3 regions of the Pseudoalteromonas sp. SG43-6 genome follow, and region 3 is predicted to be linked to each of the others. Evidence: predicted binding sites of a transcription regulator. Region 3 holds the regulator's gene; each other region holds the start of a gene.
The links. Region 3 encodes sigma-54, which starts transcription at its own class of promoters, with help from an activator protein. Its sites were predicted from a motif close to GTTGGCACGNNNNTNGNNT; they were not measured.
Positions count from the first base shown of each region.

Region 1: the regulator sigma-54 is predicted to act here: its motif matches at 2,957-2,975, upstream of H5201_RS04065 (flagellar hook-length control protein FliK).
Region 2: the regulator sigma-54 is predicted to act here: its motif matches at 2,711-2,729, upstream of H5201_RS04105 (PAS domain-containing sensor histidine kinase).

Region 1 covers NZ_JACJEZ010000006.1:80,374-87,085, forward strand. Annotated here, with positions in the region: gene fliL (flagellar basal body-associated protein FliL) at 1-490, opposite strand, end outside; gene H5201_RS04065 (flagellar hook-length control protein FliK) at 593-2,887, opposite strand; gene fliJ (flagellar export protein FliJ) at 3,017-3,463, opposite strand; gene fliI (flagellar protein export ATPase FliI) at 3,463-4,797, opposite strand; gene fliH (flagellar assembly protein FliH) at 4,816-5,634, opposite strand; gene fliG (flagellar motor switch protein FliG) at 5,638-6,678, opposite strand; gene fliF (flagellar basal-body MS-ring/collar protein FliF) at 6,671-6,712, opposite strand, start outside.
Region 2 covers NZ_JACJEZ010000006.1:89,203-95,914, forward strand. Annotated here, with positions in the region: gene H5201_RS04100 (sigma-54 dependent transcriptional regulator) at 89-1,567, opposite strand; gene H5201_RS04105 (PAS domain-containing sensor histidine kinase) at 1,564-2,676, opposite strand; gene H5201_RS04110 (DNA-3-methyladenine glycosylase I) at 2,817-3,437, shown strand; gene H5201_RS04115 (sigma-54 dependent transcriptional regulator) at 3,823-5,259, opposite strand; gene H5201_RS04120 (flagellin) at 5,423-6,208, opposite strand; gene pseB (UDP-N-acetylglucosamine 4,6-dehydratase (inverting)) at 6,419-6,712, shown strand, end outside.
Region 3 covers NZ_JACJEZ010000067.1:677-7,388, forward strand. Annotated here, with positions in the region: gene mgtE (magnesium transporter) at 170-1,528, opposite strand; gene H5201_RS20240 (HPr family phosphocarrier protein) at 1,652-1,924, opposite strand; gene rapZ (RNase adapter RapZ) at 1,953-2,795, opposite strand; gene ptsN (PTS IIA-like nitrogen regulatory protein PtsN) at 2,816-3,268, opposite strand; gene hpf (ribosome hibernation promoting factor) at 3,273-3,560, opposite strand; gene H5201_RS20260 (RNA polymerase factor sigma-54) at 3,589-5,085, opposite strand; gene lptB (LPS export ABC transporter ATP-binding protein) at 5,152-5,877, opposite strand; gene lptA (lipopolysaccharide transport periplasmic protein LptA) at 5,874-6,407, opposite strand; gene lptC (LPS export ABC transporter periplasmic protein LptC) at 6,397-6,712, opposite strand, start outside.

The DNA of each region.
Region 1 (6,712 bases), on a different contig from region 3:
CTTTACTTCCCTCTACGTCCATTAACGCCGCTTGTACTTTATCAAGCGCTGCTACTCGCAGGGTTTCTTTTCCTTCGCTAGTGCCCAGTTCATCTGCGGTGGTGGTTGAAAACACACCAAGCAATGTACCTTCAATTAGTGGAATATGCTTTTTGGCCGTTTCTTCATTCACATCACCGCGCACTAATAATTGCACTTTTATTTGCACAATACGGTCACGACTTGCACCTGGTACGTTAAAAATAAAAGGTCGAGGCATCGCAACATATAAAGCACTGCCAACCTTTGCACCACTGCCACTTACCTCTGCAGTTTCAGTTGCAGGTGCAACCGATTCGTCTGCAAGTGTTTCAGGAGCAGCGTCTGAGCCTGACATCAAGAAAAAGCCAGCGGCACCACCAATTACCAATACCGCAGCAATAATAATTATAATCAGCTTTTTTTTACTTTTACTGCCATCTTCAATTTCTAAATTTGCTTCTTCAGCCATGCCGCTTTCCTTTATGCCTTGATAATAGCGATATTACGAGTGTCACCGCGCACCATCAAGTTATTTATTTTTATAGTCTTATACCTCATATAATAGCAGGTGTTAGGCATAGTAATCTATTGATGATGAAGATTGTTGCCCAGAGCCGCGAATTGGTTGCTGAGTTAATGCAGTTTCCTCTTCATTTTGTTGCTGATTTGCCTGTTGACCACGACCATTTTGTTGTCCGTCACCACCAGTATCACTTTGACTATTCCCCTGCTGGATACTGCTTTCACCCAGTTCAATTCCCTGCTGCGCTAACATTTCCCGTAATCTCGGCATTGATTGCTCAAGGGCTTCTTTGGCTTGCTGATTTTGCACCACAAAGTTAATGTGAGCTTGTTCTGCATCGCTACGAATACGAATTTGCATACTGCCCATTTCTGGCGGATCAAGACGTATTTCAGCTTCTTTATTATTAATGCTTAACAATGCACTCACTCGTTCTTGCAGTAACTTGGCAGCATCACTTTTCATGATATTCAACGCTTGTAACGCAGTTGGATCAATATTTATTTGTCTTGTCTGTGATGTAGGACTCGCTTGCTGAGCATGCATTACTTGCATATCAGCCAAAGCTTGTTGATAACTTTGCTCACTCCCTTCTACAGCCGTGGCTGTTGTAACTGCAGTGGTTAATCCGGTGAGCTGGCCAAACAATTGATTTACACGTGCCAATGTGTTGTCGCGCACAGGGCTTTGCTCTGCTTTAATATTTTCAGCAAATTGCTCGCTTTTTAGAACATTATCTTGTACTGCCAGTTTCACTTCTTGCTCTTTGCTTGCAGCCTTTATAAGTGCATCTTGTGGCGCAGATACTTTATTTGTATCTGATTTAGCGGTGCTGCTATTGGTAGTTGTAGTGCTTGCTAAATTATCTGCCATTGACTGAACCGTCAATTGAGCTTTTGACTCAGTCCTTTTTTCAGTACTCTCTGGCTGGGCTAATTCAGTAATCGCCTTATTGATCTGAGTTAATAAAGCCCCTTTGGGCTGCTCATTGCTCACAAAATTTCGTAATTGCTGGCTTAATGCCTGTTTTTGCATAGGGCTTAACAGCGAAATATCTTTACTTAGTTGAGTTAGCTCTGCGGTGTTAATTGTCGCAACTGCCGTGGTAGGTTTTGCAGCTTCTTTACTATTAAGCGCTACAAATTCAGCCAGCATTTTTTTTAAGTCAGTTATGTTAGCCGGTGATGGATCTTGCTGACGAATGACATCAACCTGAGTTTGTAGCTGTTTTTGCTGCTCCGGTGTTAAGCTCGCCAACAGTGGATTTTCATTTTTTTGCACAGTTGTCGTTGAGTTAAGTAATACCTTGCTGATTTGCTCTAGTACAGCACTATTATTACGCTTTGACTGTTCAGCTGCTTTTTCTGATACATCAGTTTGAGAGCTTGAAGCAACACCTTTAACCGCTTCAGCGTCCATTGCTACTTCAGTGGCACTTTTGATTGCTTGTTTAGCGTTAGCAGTAACGTTAGTAACTGCTGCATCTGCAGTTAGTGCTGCGCTCTGTTGAGGTTTTCCTTGCTGAGCAAGCATAGCGTCGGAACCTTTAGCTAATACTTCACTGTCTTGTGGTTTACCTTGGCTTGTATTTGCAGCAGCAATTATTTGAGCTGCGTCATTGTCAACTTGCCCGCTTTTTAAAGCAGTTGTAGTAGCAACCGCTTGTTGGATTGTTGGCTGCATTGCCATCGCTTTATTTTGCGATGTCTCTTTTGCGACTTGAATATCATCAATAATAGGAGTAACTGCATCATCAGGCGGAGTGTTCCCCTTTAGCTGAAGTTGTTTATCAATTGCCTCTGCCAGCAGCGTTTTTTCTGTAAGTAACGATGGTTTTAGCTGTTTATCGACTAATTGTGCAATCGGATCATCAGTAGCAGGAGTCTCTGTATCAATAATAGGCGTAACATCATCAATTGGACGGGCTCCAGTGACTTTAACAAGCTTAGGGTCTATTTTTTCCTCGCTGTATTTCCCCAACTTTGAAAGTAATGAGGAATTTTCAACAGTTGGCGTATTATTTACCCGAGTGTCCATGTTATTAGCCGCCGTTATTTGCGCAAGCATTGCATCACCAGACATCGCATTTTCATCACTGTTGTCAACAGACGTTTCTTGTGCTTTTTCAGCAACAATTACGGCTTCAGCTGAACGTGGCTCAGCACCCGTTGAATTAACCTTGGTAGATGTTTCCGCAGCATTGTTGGCACTTTGTAATTGGCTAAAAAAGTCACTATCAGTACTTTCTTTATCTGCTGCTGCACCACCTTTGGCACTGTCTTTTTTATTTAACTGAACATCCAGCTCAGTTGAGATAAACACTGAAAGATCACTAATAGCCATAATTCACCTAGATTAAAAGTGGCAATTTGCCGCCGCAGTTTGCCAGAATAAATACTTATTACATCAAACAAGCAAATAATATGCCTAAGCTGATTTGAATTAATAAATAACCCTTTTTTGGGCAATAGACTATAAAACGCGACGTCTTTGGTAAAATTGATTTGCGGAAAATTCATCAAGCATTTTTTGTTCATTTTTTTGTGCGATCACATTCGCTTTAAGTTGCTGTTTTTCTATTAACTTAGCAACCGCTTTAGCCTTAATCTGCTGTTTAAGCCATAAACTTTGGCGTTGTGAGACAACTTGTTTAGCGGTACTGACAGTATTCGCTTGTTGACGAATGGCTTCTTCGATTTTGGCAATGAAAGCATGATATTGACTAAACCCGGCGCTACTTAAACCGGACTTTCCTTTTACATGTAATTGCTGAGTATATTCTAAGCGAAAGTTATTCAAGCCTTGCAATTTTTGTTGATTGCCTTGCAAGTTTTGCTGCGCTTGTAAATAATTTATCCGTAAAGCTTCTTCTTTATCATTTTCTATTTTCAGCAATAAACTGAGCTTATTGGTTGCCATTATGCTTGTCCTAATAATTGCGCAAGCCCTTGTAGGCCATCGTCATAGCTGATCACATCCTTCATGCCTTGTTGTAAAAATGCATTCACTCTTGGCATCATATTAATGGCCTGATCAAGCATTTGGTCGGTGCCTTTTTGATAAGCACCTAAAGTAATCATATCTTTATTTTGCTGGAACATTGAATACACTTGTTTTAACACTCGCGCTTGTTGCATATGTGCTTCTGAGACAACTTGTGGCATCACCCGTGAAATCGATTTTTCTATATCAATAGCAGGATAATGACCACTGTCAGCGAGCTCTCTGGATAACACGATATGACCGTCTAAAATGGCTCGCGCCGCATCAGCAATCGGATCTTGCATATCATCCCCTTCACTCAGTACAGTAAAAAACGCTGTGATAGAGCCTTGCCCTTCGCCGCCATTACCAGCACGTTCCACCAGCGCGGGTAGCTTTGCAAATACTGAAGGCGGATAACCTTTAGTCGCCGGTGGTTCACCAACCGCAAGCGCTATTTCGCGCTGCGCCATGGCATAACGCGTTACAGAATCCAGTAGCAATAAAACATTTAAACCTTGATCGCGAAAGTACTCTGCGATAGTTACCGCACTTTCACAACCTTTCAATCGCATTAATGGCGATGCATCGGCTGGAGCAGCAACTACGACAGAACGCTTACGCCCTTCCACACCGAGTATTTCTTCGATAAATTCTTTTACTTCGCGGCCACGCTCCCCCACTAAACCAACAACTATTACATCAGCTTCTGAGCCTCGGGTCATCATACCCAGTAATACCGACTTACCCACCCCGGAGCCTGCAAATAGCCCCATGCGCTGGCCTTGGCCAACAGTTATCACTGAATTAATAGCGCGTACGCCAACATCCATCGGCTGCGTAATTGGTCGTCGAGATAATGGGTTAATGGAATTTTGTGCAAATTTTAAGTAATGCTCTGCTTTAATAGCTCCAAGCCCATCCAACGGACGCCCTAAGCCATCAACAACACGACCAAGTAAACACATACCAACAGGCAGTCCGGTATCATTTACTTGTGGGATCACTCGCGCACCAGGTAGTACACCAGAAATATGGTCATTTGGCATCAAGTAAAGCGTCTGGTCATTAAAACCAACAATTTCAGCATCAACAAAACCATTCATGGTTTCAATTTTACATTGGCTGCCAACTGGCGCGCGTAATCCTTTCGCCTCTAATGTTAACCCTACAACACGGGTTAAAATTCCCGCAACAGCAGGCGTTGGACTATGAATATGTTTTTGATACTGTTGTAAGCGTTCACTTAATGGGCGTGGTTGAGAACTCATTGCAAACCAAAAATGGAGTTAGATACCACTACTATGCAAAAAACTATCCAACGTTTCTTTGACGCGGGTTTTTATAGTCATATCAATAGATGATTGTGGTGTTTTTACTTGGCAACCACCGCGATCTAAAGTCGGCTCTGCAACTAACTGCCAATGGTTTTCAGCTAGTGCAGCTTCGCCATAACTATTTTTAACCAGTTCAATGTCTTCAGGGTGTAAATGAATACGCACACTTTGCTGCTCATTGGCTAACGCATCGATACACTGCTTTAAACTTTGCAAAATGATTTCAGGGGAGGTTTTAATTTCTTGATAAACTAACGCTTCGGTTAGCATTACGGTTAACTGTACAAGTTGCTTTTCGGCGTCATCATCGACTTTAGCTAATGGCGCTGACAAACTATCCAACAATGCTTTTAGACCCGTTAGCTGTTCTTCAATCAGTGGTTTTACTTCTTCTTGACCTTGTGTTTTACCAAGCTCAATGCCTTCTTTATAACCGGCTTCTTTTCCCTCACCTACGCCTTTTTCAAAACCATCAATATAACCCTGCTCGTGGCCTTGTTTTAAGCCTTCTTCGTAGGCATCTTGACGAATTCGTTCCAGCTCAGCCATCGTTAACGAAGGCAGCTCAGGCTCTTCGGGCTCTAGTGCTTGTTCACTTTCTTCAAGCTCTTTACGATATAAATCGGCCAGCGGTGTACCAAACGCCGTTGAACGACCATCGAATTTTCGAGTGTCTTGCGTAACATCTGGAATTGGCCAGTTTTCTAATAATTCATCAACTGCTTCACTGGCACGTAAAGGACGACCTTGATATTGAGTAGGTTTGCTCATGGTTTACAAGAACTCCTCACCACCACCACCACCAAGCATAATTTCACCTGAATCAGCGAGACGACGTGCCGTAGATAAGATCTCTTTTTGCGCGGCTTCAACTTCGCTGATCCGCACAGGTGCCATTGCTTCTAAATCATCAGCAAGCATCTCTGCAGCCCGTTTTGACATATTGCCGAGGATTTTCTCTTTCAATGCATCATCAGTGCCTTTGATGGCTTTCATCAGTACATCTTGTTGGACTTCACGCAAGATAGCTTGAATACCACGATCATCAACATCCATTAAGTTTTCAAATACGAACATTAAATCTTGGATTTGTTGCGACATCTCTTCGTCATGCTCGCGGATTGAATCCATCAACTGACCTTCAATATTGGTATCGAGGTAGTTCATAATATCAGCCGCCGCTTTCAAACCGCCCATTTTCGCAGCTTGCGCACCAGCTTGTCCGGCAAATTGTTTTTCCATGATCTCGTTCAATTCTTGTAAAGCCGCAGGTTGAACTTCTTCAAGGTTGGCGATGCGCATGGTTAAATCTAAGCGCACTTTTTCAGGAAACTGCGCTAAAATTTCGGCCGATTGCTCAGGCTCCAAATACGATAAAACGATAGTTTGTATTTGCGGATGCTCATTGCGAATAATATTGGCAACTTGCTTTGAGTCCATCCATTTCAATGAATCAAGACCCTTGGCACCAGATCCCATAACAATTTGATCTATCAGGCTTGCCGCTTTATCTTCACCAAGTGCCGCAGTAAGCGCTTTTTTGATAAAATCTTCTGATTGGAAGCCAATCGTACTAAAGCTTTGTATTTGTTCTATAAATAAATTGTGCACGGCACTGATTTTGGCTTGCGATAGATCATCTATCGCCGCCATTGCCATACCCACTTTTTGCACCTGTTTAGGTTCAAGGTGCTTTAATATTTGCGCTGCATCTTCTTCGGATAAGCTTAGCAATAAAATTGCGGCTTTATCTACACCGTCTAATTTATCAACATCAAACGCTGCTGGCAGTTGTTTTTGTTCTTGATCAGTCATCTTCAGTTAACCACGCTTTCACAACTTGTGAGGA
Region 2 (6,712 bases), on a different contig from region 3:
TGTTTTTGTTGTCAGAGTTTTGACAAGTTTACGCCCAGCAAGGCTGAGCGTAAATTAAATAGTGAAGGAAAACAAAAATTATAGAGGCTTAAGCAGGTAAGGTGATCCCCAAATCACGCATTTGTGCCAATTTATAACGTAATGTTCGTGGGCTGATCCCTAATGTTTCAGCTACATCTTTACGCTTGCCTTGACAACGATTTAGGGTCTCTAAAATAATTCTATGCTCTTTATCTTTAAGTTCATCTTTGTAACTTCCCGAATCCAAGCTTGGTAATTCTTCACGCAGCTGATTGCGTTCTGCTGTCGCTTTTATTGCTGGCGCTTGCAGATCATAATAAGCATCATTAGTTGGTGAACTTGTAACCGCCGAAGTAGTGTTTTCTGGTGCTGAATTAACCGGCACTAAACTTGCTGATAAAGCCGCAGTTAGAGGAGTCTGGGTTAAATTTTCAATAAAAATAGCACTTTCGTCAATCATATCACCGTGGCGTAATATCAACGCACGCTGGATCACATTATCCAGTTCACGCACATTACCTGGCCAAGTATGAGCTAATAATTTTTTCTCTGCCGGTTCGCTAAGTACAGCGATAGGCTCTTTGCTTTTATTGAGATGACGTTCAATTAAATGCTTTGCCAACACGACAATATCGCCTGGACGTTGACAAAGTGGACGCCACATCAACGGAAATACATTTAACCGATAATATAAATCTTCTCTAAACTGGTGCTTAGCCACAGCCTCTTTTAAATCACGGTTACTGGTAGCCAAAATACGCACATCTAGCTTAATAGTTTTGCGACCACCTAAACGTTCAACTTCGCGTTCTTGTAATACACGTAGTAACTTAGCCTGTAGGCCTAAATCCATCTCAGTGATTTCATCAAGTAAAATTGTGCCACCTTGTGCTTGCTCAAATTTACCCGGACAAGCTTGAATCGCACCAGTAAACGCGCCTTTCTCGTAGCCAAATAATGTAGCTTCGAGCATATTTTCAGGGATCGCAGCACAGTTTATTGCGACGAATGGCTGCTCTGCGCGATCTGATTTATCATGGATAAAGCGTGCGAGTACTTCTTTACCTGAGCCACTAGGACCAAGCACCATCACACTGGCATCCGATTTAGCAACCCGACTTGCAAGTTCTAATAGCTGAATGCTACTCGGATCGGCGACAATCGGGCCATCAGTTTCTTTTTCTGGCTCAGGTAGATAGCGGCTTACCATATTAAGTAGCACTTCGGGCGCAAACGGTTTGGCCATATAGTCAATTGCCCCTAACCGCATAGCCTCAACAGCATCATCAATAGTCGCATACGCTGTCATCATTAAAACCGGTAGATCAGGGTAATTAAGATTTATGCTGCGCAGTAAATCAAGACCACTCATCGCGCCCATTTGCACATCGCTCACGACCAGCGAAAAGCTGTCTTTTTTAAGTAGCACCATAGCTTGCTCGGCACTGTCAGCCGCAACGCAATCTATTCCAGACATTTCAAGCGTATCAATCAAGGCTTCACGAAGCCCTGCATCATCTTCAACCACTAAAATCGTGTTGTTCATATTGCCTCCGCCGATGTTGACTTTGTACAAATAGGTAACAGTAAACTAAAGCAGGCTCCGCCTTGAGCATTGTTCGTTACTGCAACTCGTCCTTGGTGTGCATTTGCGACTGAACTAACTACCGCTAAGCCTAAACCTGTGCCTTGGCTTCGGGTAGTAAAAAATGGTTCAAATAATTTATCAAGTAAGCTTAAATCGACCCCAGGGCCATTATCACTTACAGTAATACACACTAGCTCGGGGTCACTCGCATCCCGCTGCGCACTTAATTGAACGAGTGCATTACTGCCAATGACTTGAATACTATTGTGAATAAGGTTTTGAATGGCACTGGCAAGCGCAGTTTTATTGCCCATTATCTCGATATCAGGCTCAGGTAAACTGACCTGAAGTTCACTATTATTAAGTGCGACCATAGCATCAGCGCCAGTTTTCACTTCAGTTAATAATTGCTGCATGGAAACATGTTCAACAACTTGCTGATCGCCACTTTTTGCGAACAACAACATATCGTTTACTTGGGTTTCGAGATCTTTTAAACGCGACATTAACTTAGTATGAAAATTGCCTCGCGAGCTTTCGGGTAACCGCTTTGAACCTAAATTAGCGGCATACAAAATCGCAGCAGACAGTGGTGTTCGCACTTGATGTGCCAAAGATGCCACCATTTTACCCAATGCACTTAAACGCTGCATATGTGCAACGCGTGTTTGTAGACGACGCGTTTCGGTTAAGTCAGTCATTAAGATTAATTGCCCTGGCTCTGGCGCTAATGCCGTTATTTCTAACTTAATTAAGCGTCCATCTTTTAGCGATACTTCATGGCCATCATCTTGTTGGGGCCGAAACGAGCGCTGGATCACACTGAACCACTTTTCACCTTCGAGTGGCTCCCCTAGCATGTCTGTTGCAATTTGATTAGCTTTAGCGATCAAACCGCGACCATCAAGCACCACAACACCCGCAGGCATTGTATCTACTAAATGACTTAACCAACTGGCTTGCTGGCGTAATTCACTTAACTCACCAATGTACTCTTCTTGCAGTAAACATGGGTTATACTGGGTCGCTGTGATAAATTGTGGTTTTAAGACATTAGCTAAGGCCATAATGCATTCTCATTTACAGGATCTAACTAGCTAAATGCACAAATTGTACCAACAATTATATTGATTAATTTCATTTACTTAGCGTATAAATAACGCGACAAAAAAATGACAAACTAAAATAAGCAAAGCAAGGAGACACTATGAATTCAACAAATTTATGTCGCTGCCCTTGGCTCGATACCAGTAAAGATGACTATGTTGCCTATCACGATGATGAATGGGGGATCCCAGTATATGATGACCAAACACTTTTTGAATTTATTACTCTGGAATCAGCACAAGCAGGATTAAGTTGGTATACGATTTTAAAGAAACGTGATGGCTATCGTCGTGCATTTTTGGATTTTGATGTAGAAAAAGTCGCACAAATGAACGAGCACGATGTTGAACGATTAATGCTTGATGAAACAATTATACGTAATCGTTTAAAAATTGTAGCAACTATAAATAACGCCAAACGTTTTATTGAAATTCAGCAAGAATTTGGCAGCTTCAGTAACTATCAATGGCAGTTTGTAGGTGGTAAGCCGTTAGTGAATGAGTTAGATAAACTTAGTGACTACCCTGCAATCACAGAGGCCTCAACTGCATTTGCAAAAGATTTAAAAAAACGGGGATTTAAGTTTTTAGGTCCAACCACAGTGTACGCCCATATGCAGGCCTGTGGTATGGTGAATGATCACAGTAATGATTGTTTTCGTAAAGCTGAGATTATTGAAAAATACTCGGTGTTAAGAGCTAGAAAAGTGACTAGGCGCTAGGATCCTAAATCTAGCGTCTAGGAATTAATGGCTGAAGCCATTTCCTACAAATGCTTAAACCACATATAAGCAGGCTTCAGCCACGAAAGATTTATATATATTTTTATCTGCTCATTTGATCTCATTCACTTCTCTTTGTGCAAAAGACCTTTAAATGATTGATCCACCACAGAGAACTCCGAGTTCAAAGAGGAAGGGATTAGGGTCCTAGCCCTTCAGCTCCGTGTAGCGCGCAGCGCCTCGGTGGTAAAAATTAAGTAACTATTTGCAAGCACCGAAATGGTAGGTAGTGCTTTAGCGCGTCAATGAACTTATCACCGTAAACGACGACCACACTCTGTAATTACTGATATTGCGAAGTAAAATATTAGCAACTTAGCACGTGTTAATCTCGTGATAGGTTATATTTTTTCATTTTTTCAACTAAGGTTGTGCGGCGTACACCCAAGATCTCCGCAGCACGCGCTACGACATAATCATAACGCTCTAAGGCCTGAGTGATCAGGCTAATTTCCAGCTCAGCTAAATAATCTTTTAGCTCAATCCCTTCGTCGGGTAAAAGGTCTGCTGATGGCTGAATTGCTTCAACTTCTGGCTCATCGTCGTAATCACTAAAACCAGTACTGAAAATATCATTGAAAGCATCACGCTCCATCAGCTCTTCGGGATATTGTGGTTCATAAGCATCAACTTCAATATAACGATATTTTGCTGGTAGATCGGGAATATCAACCACTTTATCTGGCAACATGATCACCATACGCTCAACTAAGTTCGCTAACTCGCGAATATTCCCCGGCCATGTGTGCTCTTTTAAACTATCAATTGCCCGCTCAGTAAACTTAGCGGTAGTACCACTTTGCTCATTAATACGGCGCATTAACTCTTTTAATAATAATGGAATATCATCAGCACGTTCTGCAAGAGATGGGTTTTCGATAGGAAAAACATTGAGTCGATAATATAGATCTTCGCGGAAACTTCCTTGCTCTATCATTTGTTCAAGATCACGGTGTGTTGCAGCAATCACCCGCACATCGGCTTGAATTGGTTTTGTACCACCAACCCGCTCATAGCTGCGCTCTTGTAACACTCGTAATAACTTTACTTGCATTTGTAGCGGCATATCGCCAATTTCATCTAAAAAAAGCGTCCCACCTTGGGCAAGTTCAAAGCGGCCTTTACGCGCTGAAATAGCACCAGTGAACGCGCCTTTTTCATGACCAAATAACTCACTTTCTAACAGCTCCGCAGGTATCGCCCCACAGTTAACGGGTACAAATGGCCCTGTATTACGTTTTGATAGTAAATGAACATTACGAGCAACCACTTCTTTACCAGTACCTGATTCGCCTAAAATTAATACATTAGCGTCCGTTTTAGCAACTTGTTCAATTAAAAAGCGTACATCTTTAACCGCTTCAGTTTCACCAACTAAGCCATCAAAGGTTTTGTGCGGTTTTGCGTGTTTATGCTCATTTGGTAACATCCGTTGATACTGTTGGCAATCATGCAGTAATTGAGTCGTTACATCATGGTTAAAAGGTTCACAGATAAGGCCAACTACATTGGCAATGCTCAACAGTGGTTTAAGGGTTTCACCAATTAATAGAAATGGTATTGTTGGATGGCGCTTGATCACGCTTTCATGATCTAAGCTTTGCAATGCACCGAGGATCACCATACATGATTGCTTTTGGTATTTTTCACATTCTTGTTCAAGGCTTGCATCGTCAAGCAGTTGCACTGCCTCACCAATAAAGGTAAGCGCAGCATGTAAACCAATCGCACGATTATTATTATTGTCTAAAATCAAGATCATTATTTAGCGAACCACAGTTACTACAAGCTATTAATAATTTAAATTGTAAGCGAGTTTGACAGGGATGCAAGCACAAAGCGGCAGTTTTTTGACATAGATGCCAAAAAACAGACACTAAGCTAATTGCAAGTAATACTTAAGAATTACTGTTTTATCATAGCCGTTATAATAACCCTAAAATAGATTCAGCCGATTGGTTAGCTTGGCCACGCAGTGCAACTGACGCTTGTGCTAAAATATCATTTGATACTTGCTGTGAAACCGCCTGAGCATAATCGGTATCTTGAATTCGACTTTGGCTCGCGGCAATATTTTCTTGCTGAGTACCCAAGCCTTTAATGGTACTTGCCAATGTATTTTGAAAAGCACCAAGTTCAGCTCGCTGGGCGTTAATTTCGTCCGCCGCTTGGTCACTAATATCAATTGCAGCTTGTGCACCTGCTTGAGTAGAAATATCAATTGTTGATATTACTGATGCAAAACTACCATCCGAAGGAGTAACCGTTTGATTTGCATTCGCATCTGGACCAACTTGAAACGACACCGACTGACCATCAAACAAAGGTTTACCTGCAAAATTGGCATTTTCAAACGTCTCTGTAACCTGACTTTGTAATTGCACCACTTCTTCTTGCAAAGCAGCACGGTCATTATCATTTAATGCGCCATTACCTGCTTGAATAGATAATTCACGAATACGCGAGACAGCATCGTTGACACCCGACAAGTTTGACTCGGTCGCTTGCGAATAAGAAATACCATCATAGGCATTATTCACCGCTTGGCTGTAACCGTCTTGCTGGGAGGTTAACCGATCTATAATTTGCAATGCCGCGGCATCATCTGCCGCAGAGTTGACTTTTTTACCCGTAGCAAGTTGCTCTGCAAGCTTGTTACTGGTTTGTTGTGTTTGGTTTAAAAAACTAGTTGCTGGTGATTGAATTTTCATAACAGGCTCCGACACGCTGATTGGTTAAATTATAGCTTAATTTGCCAAATTTTGCACTTTGTACCATTGTTTAATTAAATTAACTTGGCATCGTGCTTGCTAACCTACTCTGTTAATAGGTAAAGTACTGAGCAGTGTATTAAATTTCACTTTTTGCGTATTTAATTTTTTACTATAACTACGCCAATGATAAATAACTTGGGTAAAACTATGTTCGATAACAAAACAATTTTAATTACCGGTGGTACCGGATCATTCGGTAAAAAATACGTAAAAACGTTACTTGAGCGATACAAGCCAAAAAAAATAATTATTTTCTCTCGTGATGAGTTAAAACAATTTGAAATGCAGCAAGACTTTGATCAACCATGTATGCGTTACTTCATCGGTGATGTACGCGACAAAGACCGCTTACGCCGTGCAATGCGTGGAGTAAATTACGTTATTCATGCTGCAGCTCTTAAACAGGTCCCTGCCGCAGAATATAACCCGATGGAATGCATC
Region 3 (6,712 bases):
CGGGTGTTAAAGTTTTGGGTTTATCGTAGGCGGTGCTTTATGCCGCGCGGTTGATAACATTCATGGCTAAAGCCATTGCCTAAGTTGGCGGATGAGGTTGATGTAACGCTAAGAGATGCGCGAGATAAACTCGCGCCTACGATGGGTTTAACCTTTAACTAATTTTTAACTACACCAACAACCATGTGGCGGTGCCTAGGAAGGCGAAGATCCCTACAATATCGGTTACGGTTGTCAGTACTACGCTGCCAGCTAATGCAGGGTCAATTTTCATTTTTTTCAATAGCAGCGGAATACTGGCACCGGCGATACCTGCGGCTACTAAGTTCATAAACATGGCAAAGGCGAGTACGCCGCCAAGCTTAAAGTCCCATTGCCAAATAGCAACAACACCGGCAATTAAAATGGACCAAACAATCCCGTTTATTGCGCCGATTGCAAGCTCTTTGATCAGTAAAAAGCGTTGGTTAGTTTGGTTGATATGACCCACTGCAATACCACGTATTACGAGGGTTAATGTTTGGCTGCCCGCAACACCACCCATGGATGGCACTATACCGTTGAGTACCGCTAGAATAGGTAAAATTGCTAAAGTGTTTTCAAAGAAGCTTGCCACAATCGCAGCAAGTAGCGCGGTTAATAAGTTAACGCCAAGCCAAATTGAGCGCTTTTTCGAACTTTTTAACACCGGAGCAAAGGTATCTTCTTCATCATCAAGACCGGCTAGGCTTAATAAGCTATGCTCGGCGTCTTCACGGATAACGTCAACGATATCATCGATGGTGATACGGCCAAGTAGATGGTCATTATCATCAACCACTGGGGCTGATATCCAGTTATGACGTTCAAACAGTTGTGCTACATCGGTTTCATCCATCGAAATGAGGATAGATTCACAATCTTCATCCATTAAGTCGCGAATAATTTTATCTGGCGAGTTAGTCAACAAGGTCGTTAACGACATGGCACCTATAAAGCAGTTATGTTTATCAACAACATAAAGATCATCGGTACCTTCTGGTAGCTCACCACGTAAACGTAAGTAGCGCAGTACTACGTCGATAGTGACATCTGGACGGATGGTCACTGTATCAGTGTTCATTAGCGCGCCAGCAGAGCGCTCTTGATAAGAGAGTGCTTGAGTTGCACGTTCTCGATCTTGGCTGTCCATGGCACTAACAACGTCTTTGTAGACGGTATCAGGTAGGCTACGTAGTACTTCCCCTAGATCATCGTGGCTCATGTCCTCAGTTGCCGCAGCGATGTGCTTCGGCTCCATTTGGGCAATGATCCCTAAACGAACATCTTCTGAGAGTTCTTCGAGTACGTCACCTTGTACATCTGGATCAACCAGTTGCCATAGCAAGGTACGAATTTTATGTGGGGATGACTCGAGTAATAATGCGGTGTCACACGGAGCTGTTTTTGCCAACATACGCCTTACTTGAACAAATTGACCACTGTTAAGTGACTTGGTCACTTGTTTTAGTTGTTGTAGTGGGTAATCTTGTTCAAAAGCTTCTGGCATTGGCGTCCTTAAAAATTAATACGCTTGATAGGTAGGGTAACAGTTGTCGGTAATTAACGCGCTTGGTCTGTTTAATTAACGACTTTATTTAGTTTAACGCAATTTAGTGGTACTGACTACGAGCTATTCTTGTTCGTTAAAGCGTTGTGCGATCAACTCGCCAATTGCTGCAAGAGCAGGTTCAGCGTCCGGGCCTTCACATACAACTTTAACTTCTTTGCCTTGGCTACTTTCTAATAGCATTAAGCCGAGTACGCTATCGCCTGCGGCTTGTTTGTCATCTTGATGAAGTGTGATGCTGGCATCAAACTGCACAGCTAATTGCGCTAATACGCTGGCTGCGCGAGCATGTAAACCGAGTTTGTTTTTTATTAAAAATGTATCTTCTAAACGCATCAACATTCCTTACTGTAAACGTGAGTTGTTATTCTTGTTCACGATGGCGAATTTTCACATTGCTGTGGCTCATCGAGAAGCTTTCACCTATAGTTTGCGCTAGATAAACTGAGCGATGTTGACCACCGGTGCAACCAATAGCAATTGTTAAGTAACTGCGGTTATTACGCTCCAAATGCGGTAACCAAGTTTGTACAAAGGTTTGGATCTGCCAAGTGAATTTTTGTACGATACTATGGCTGGCTAAATAATCTTTTACTGGCTGATCAAGGCCTGTAAGTGGCTTAAGCTCAGGCTCCCAATGTGGGTTTGGTAAAAAGCGTGCATCAAAAACATAATCAGCTTCTTTTGGGATACCATATTTAAAACCAAATGATTCAAAGGTAATGATTAGTTTTTTATCTTTTTTCCCTAAAATCTTTTCACGGATTGACTCTGCAAGCTGGTGGACACTCAGATCAGTGGTATCAAGTATAAAGTCAGCGCGAGTAGTTAATACATCAAGTAATACTTTTTCTTGCTTGATAGCTAAATCCAGTGGCAAAGAGTCCAAAGATAATGGGTGTAAGCGGCGAGTTTCAGAAAAACGTTTGATCAGGGTTTGATCATCACTGTCTAAATAAAATAGCGTCGGATTTGCAAAACCAGGCAAGTATTCAAGAATATCGTTAAATTCTTCCTGCTCTTTCGGTAAATTACGGACATCAATACTGACGGCAATTTTGTCATAATTATCAGAGACACTGCGCACTAATGAAGGTAATAAGTTTACCGGAATATTATCTACACAATAATAGCCAAGATCTTCTACTACACGCAGAGCAACAGATTTACCTGAGCCAGAACGCCCACTGATGATGATTAACTCCATGTAAATTCTCCTTCATTTGGCTACGATTGCGCAGCAATTACGTGATACAAATCTTGGTCTGTTTTTGCGCTACGTAGTTGTTTACAAAAATCTTTGTCGTTGAGTTTATCAGCAATTGTGGCTAACGTCTTCAAATGAAGTTGGCTATCACCATCTGGCACGATGAGAGCTACAAATATATCAACTGGGCGATTATCTATCGCATCAAAATCAATCGGTGATTCACTCACTATAATTATTGCTAGCGGGTTTTCAACACCACTCATACGGCCATGAGGAATAGCAATACCACGACCAATACCCGTACTACCTAGTTTTTCTCTCGACAGTAGTGCGTTGAGGATTTCTTGTTGTGATAGCTGAGGAAGTTGTTCATGAGCCAATTGGCTGATAAATTCAATGATCCGTTTTTTGCTATTAAAAAGGACCGCAGCTTTACTGCAGTCCTGGCAAATAAGTGAGCTTAATTTCATAGTGTTAGTGTCGAGCGTGCTTCTCTTTGTGTTTAATTACCTGACGGTCAAGTTTGTCGATTAGTCCGTCAATGGCTGCATACATGTCTTGGTGCTCAGTTGAGGCAAATAATTCAGCGCCACTGACATGTAATGTGGCTTCTGCTTTTTGGCTTAGCTTTTCTACATCAAGAATGACATGGACATTATTGATATGATCAAAATGCCTTTCAAGCTTGGCAAACTTATTGTTTACATAGTCTCTTAATGAATCAGTAATTTCTACATGACGACCAGTTAAATTTAGTTGCATAAGCATTTTCCTCTTGTGATTTTACGCCTTAAATCAAACTTTTACGTTGATTTGACGGTGGAATAGCCAGTGACTCGCGGTATTTTGCAATAGTCCGTCTAGCTACTTTGATACCTTGCTCTGCCAATATATCTGCAATTTTACTATCACTCAATGGTTTCGCTGAGTTTTCTGCACTGATCAATTTTCTGATCAATGCTCGAATGGCTGTCGATGAGCATTCGCCGCCGTTCTCAGTACTTACATGGCTCGAGAAAAAATATTTTAACTCAAATATACCACGAGGGGTATGCATGTATTTTTGGGTGGTTACACGAGAAATTGTTGATTCGTGCATCTCAACCATTTCGGCAACGTCGTTTAGTACCATAGGGCGCATGGCCTCAGGGCCATGCTCAAAGAATCCTTGCTGCTGTTTAACAATGCAGTTGGTTACTTTGAGTAACGTCTCGTTACGACTTTCTAGGCTTTTAATAAACCATTTAGCTTCTTGCAAATGCGAGCGTATAAATTGGCTGTCAGTGCTTGATTTTACAGAGCGTGACATCGCCGCATATTGGCTGTTCACTCTAATTTTTGGCATGCTGTCTGGATTGAGTTCAACCACCCAGCGACCTTTAATTTTTTTCACCGAAACGTCAGGAATAACATACTCTGATTCTTCGCGTACTATGGTATCCGCAGGCTTTGGGTTAAGGCTGTGGATCAGTGTCATTACTTCTTTTAGTTCATCTTCTTTAAGCTTAGTCTTTTTCATCAAAGTGCGATAGTCACGACTAGCTAATAAATCGATATGATCAGTTAAAATCATTTTTGTCTCGCTAATCCAAGGAGTTGCAGGATCAAATTGATTTAATTGAATACATAAACATTCTTGTAGGCTGCGCGCAGCAATACCAACAGGGTCAAACAACTGAATGCGTTTTAACACTGCTTGCACTTCGTCGAGTTCGATTTCTTCTTCGTTATTACCTTGATTTAAGCTCTCTGCAATGTCTTCGCAGCTCAAGGTTAAAATACCTGAATCGTCAACGGCTTCAACAATCGCAATGGCAATGGCTTCATCGGTTGGACTAAAAGGTGTGAGTTGTAATTGCCACATTAGATATTCGTGCAAGGTTTCAGTTGAGGCACCTTGATAAATTGACTCATCTTCAGGCATTGGCCCAGATGACGTATTTGGCGCAGCACTCATGTATTCGTCCCAGGTGACGTCCATAGCCATTTCGTCACTTAAGGTCTCTTTACTTAATGCTTCGCTACTTTCTTGTTCATATTCGCTTGGCTTGTCGTCTGCTGATGCGCTAACGGTTAAGTCATCGTTATCTTGTTTTTGTTCGTTTTTACCAGCCGTGTCGTCTGAATATTCATGTTCTTCTAGCTCTAACAATGGATTGCTGTCGAGCGCTTCTTGAATTTCTTGCTGGAGATCCAATGTACTGAGTTGCAATAAGCGAATTGCTTGTTGCAGCTGTGGTGTCATTGTAAGTTGCTGGCCCATGCGCAGCTGGAGTGATTGCCTCATGTATCTCTAACAATCCTTTTATTGTTATCATCGTTAAGTCTAGCAGATACTTAGCCGAGCGTGGCTTTATAGCCTAAATTGCTCGCCCAGGTAAACATCGCGGACTGTTTGGTCGGCGAGTACATGCTCAGGGGTACCTGATGCAATTAACTCCCCATGAGAAACTATGTAGGCTTTTTCACAAACATCAAGGGTTTCTCGTACATTGTGGTCGGTAATAAGCACGCCAATACCACGGTTTTTAAGGTGTTCAATAATCTTCTTTATATCTAACACTGAAATAGGATCAACGCCAGCAAAAGGCTCATCAAGTAAGATAAATTTTGGGTTTGCGGCTAAAGCGCGTGCAATTTCAACTCGACGACGTTCACCGCCAGATAATGCCATACCTTGGCTGTCGCGGATATGTTGAATGCTAAACTCATCAAGTAAGCTGTCGAGCGCTTCTTCTCTGGCTTGTTTATTCAGCTCTTTACGAGTTTCTAAAATAGCCATCAGGTTTTGATAAACAGTTAATTTACGGAAGATGGATGATTCTTGTGGCAGGTAGCCAATCCCTAACCGTGCGCGACTGTGCATTGGCAGTAAGGTGATGTCATTATCATCAATACTGATTTTACCTTTGTCGCTTGGAACTAAACCCACAATCATATAAAAGGTGGTGGTTTTACCAGCGCCATTAGGACCCAATAAGCCAACAATGCTGCCTGCGCTAACTTCTAAACCCACGCTTTTTACAACTTGGCGACCTTTATAGCTTTTTGCTAGAAATTCAGCTTTTAATGTACTCATGGCTGCCCTTTAGATTCGTCTTTTTTACTGTCTACTGGTACCAAAATGGTGTGCACACGATCGCTTGAGCTTGCGCCTTTTTCAGCACTGATCAGTTGCTGGTCCATATCATAGGTAATGCTTCTGGCATTGATTTTTTGACCTGCCTGAGTGACTTGTGCATTGCCAACCAAGGTTAAATAGCGCTTAGCGACATCGTAACGGACTTCATCAGCACTGGCACTCATTACTGTGCCATCAGTTTGTTTTTCTTCAAAGTAAGCCGGACTGCCAGTTGCGACAAGTAGTTGTTTGTTATCGCCTAAATCTTCGCGCTTATGGACTTCAAGTCGATCCGCTTTGATACGGCGGTTACCATGAATGATTTCAACATTTTTTTCAAAAATACCGATATTATCTTTCAGTTGGGCAAGCTGCGTGTCAGCACTGATAGAGACTTGATCTGCAGGTGGTGTCGTATTTTCAGCAAAGCTTGCAAAAGCAATGAATAAGCTTGGTATAACAAGCAAGTGAGCAAATTTATTGGTCATAATATATGGTTCGCGTATGGTTAATTAGTTCTACCACTTCGGCTTTTAAGTCGGCATGGAGACCGCGCCCAGTGATTTTTAAATTTGGTCCGATTAATTCAACTGGTTGTTCTGAACTCATGGTTTGTAGTTCAATATCAACCTGAATATTATCTGCGTTTATATGTTCAATCATGGCATTATTGGTCAGGTTTTTAGCAACCACATTACCTTCTAAAATTAATTGATGATTTTCATATAAGGTGGCTTCATCGGCATTAATTTGCCACGTCTGCTGTTGATTATAGAGTGTAAAAATAGGTTGT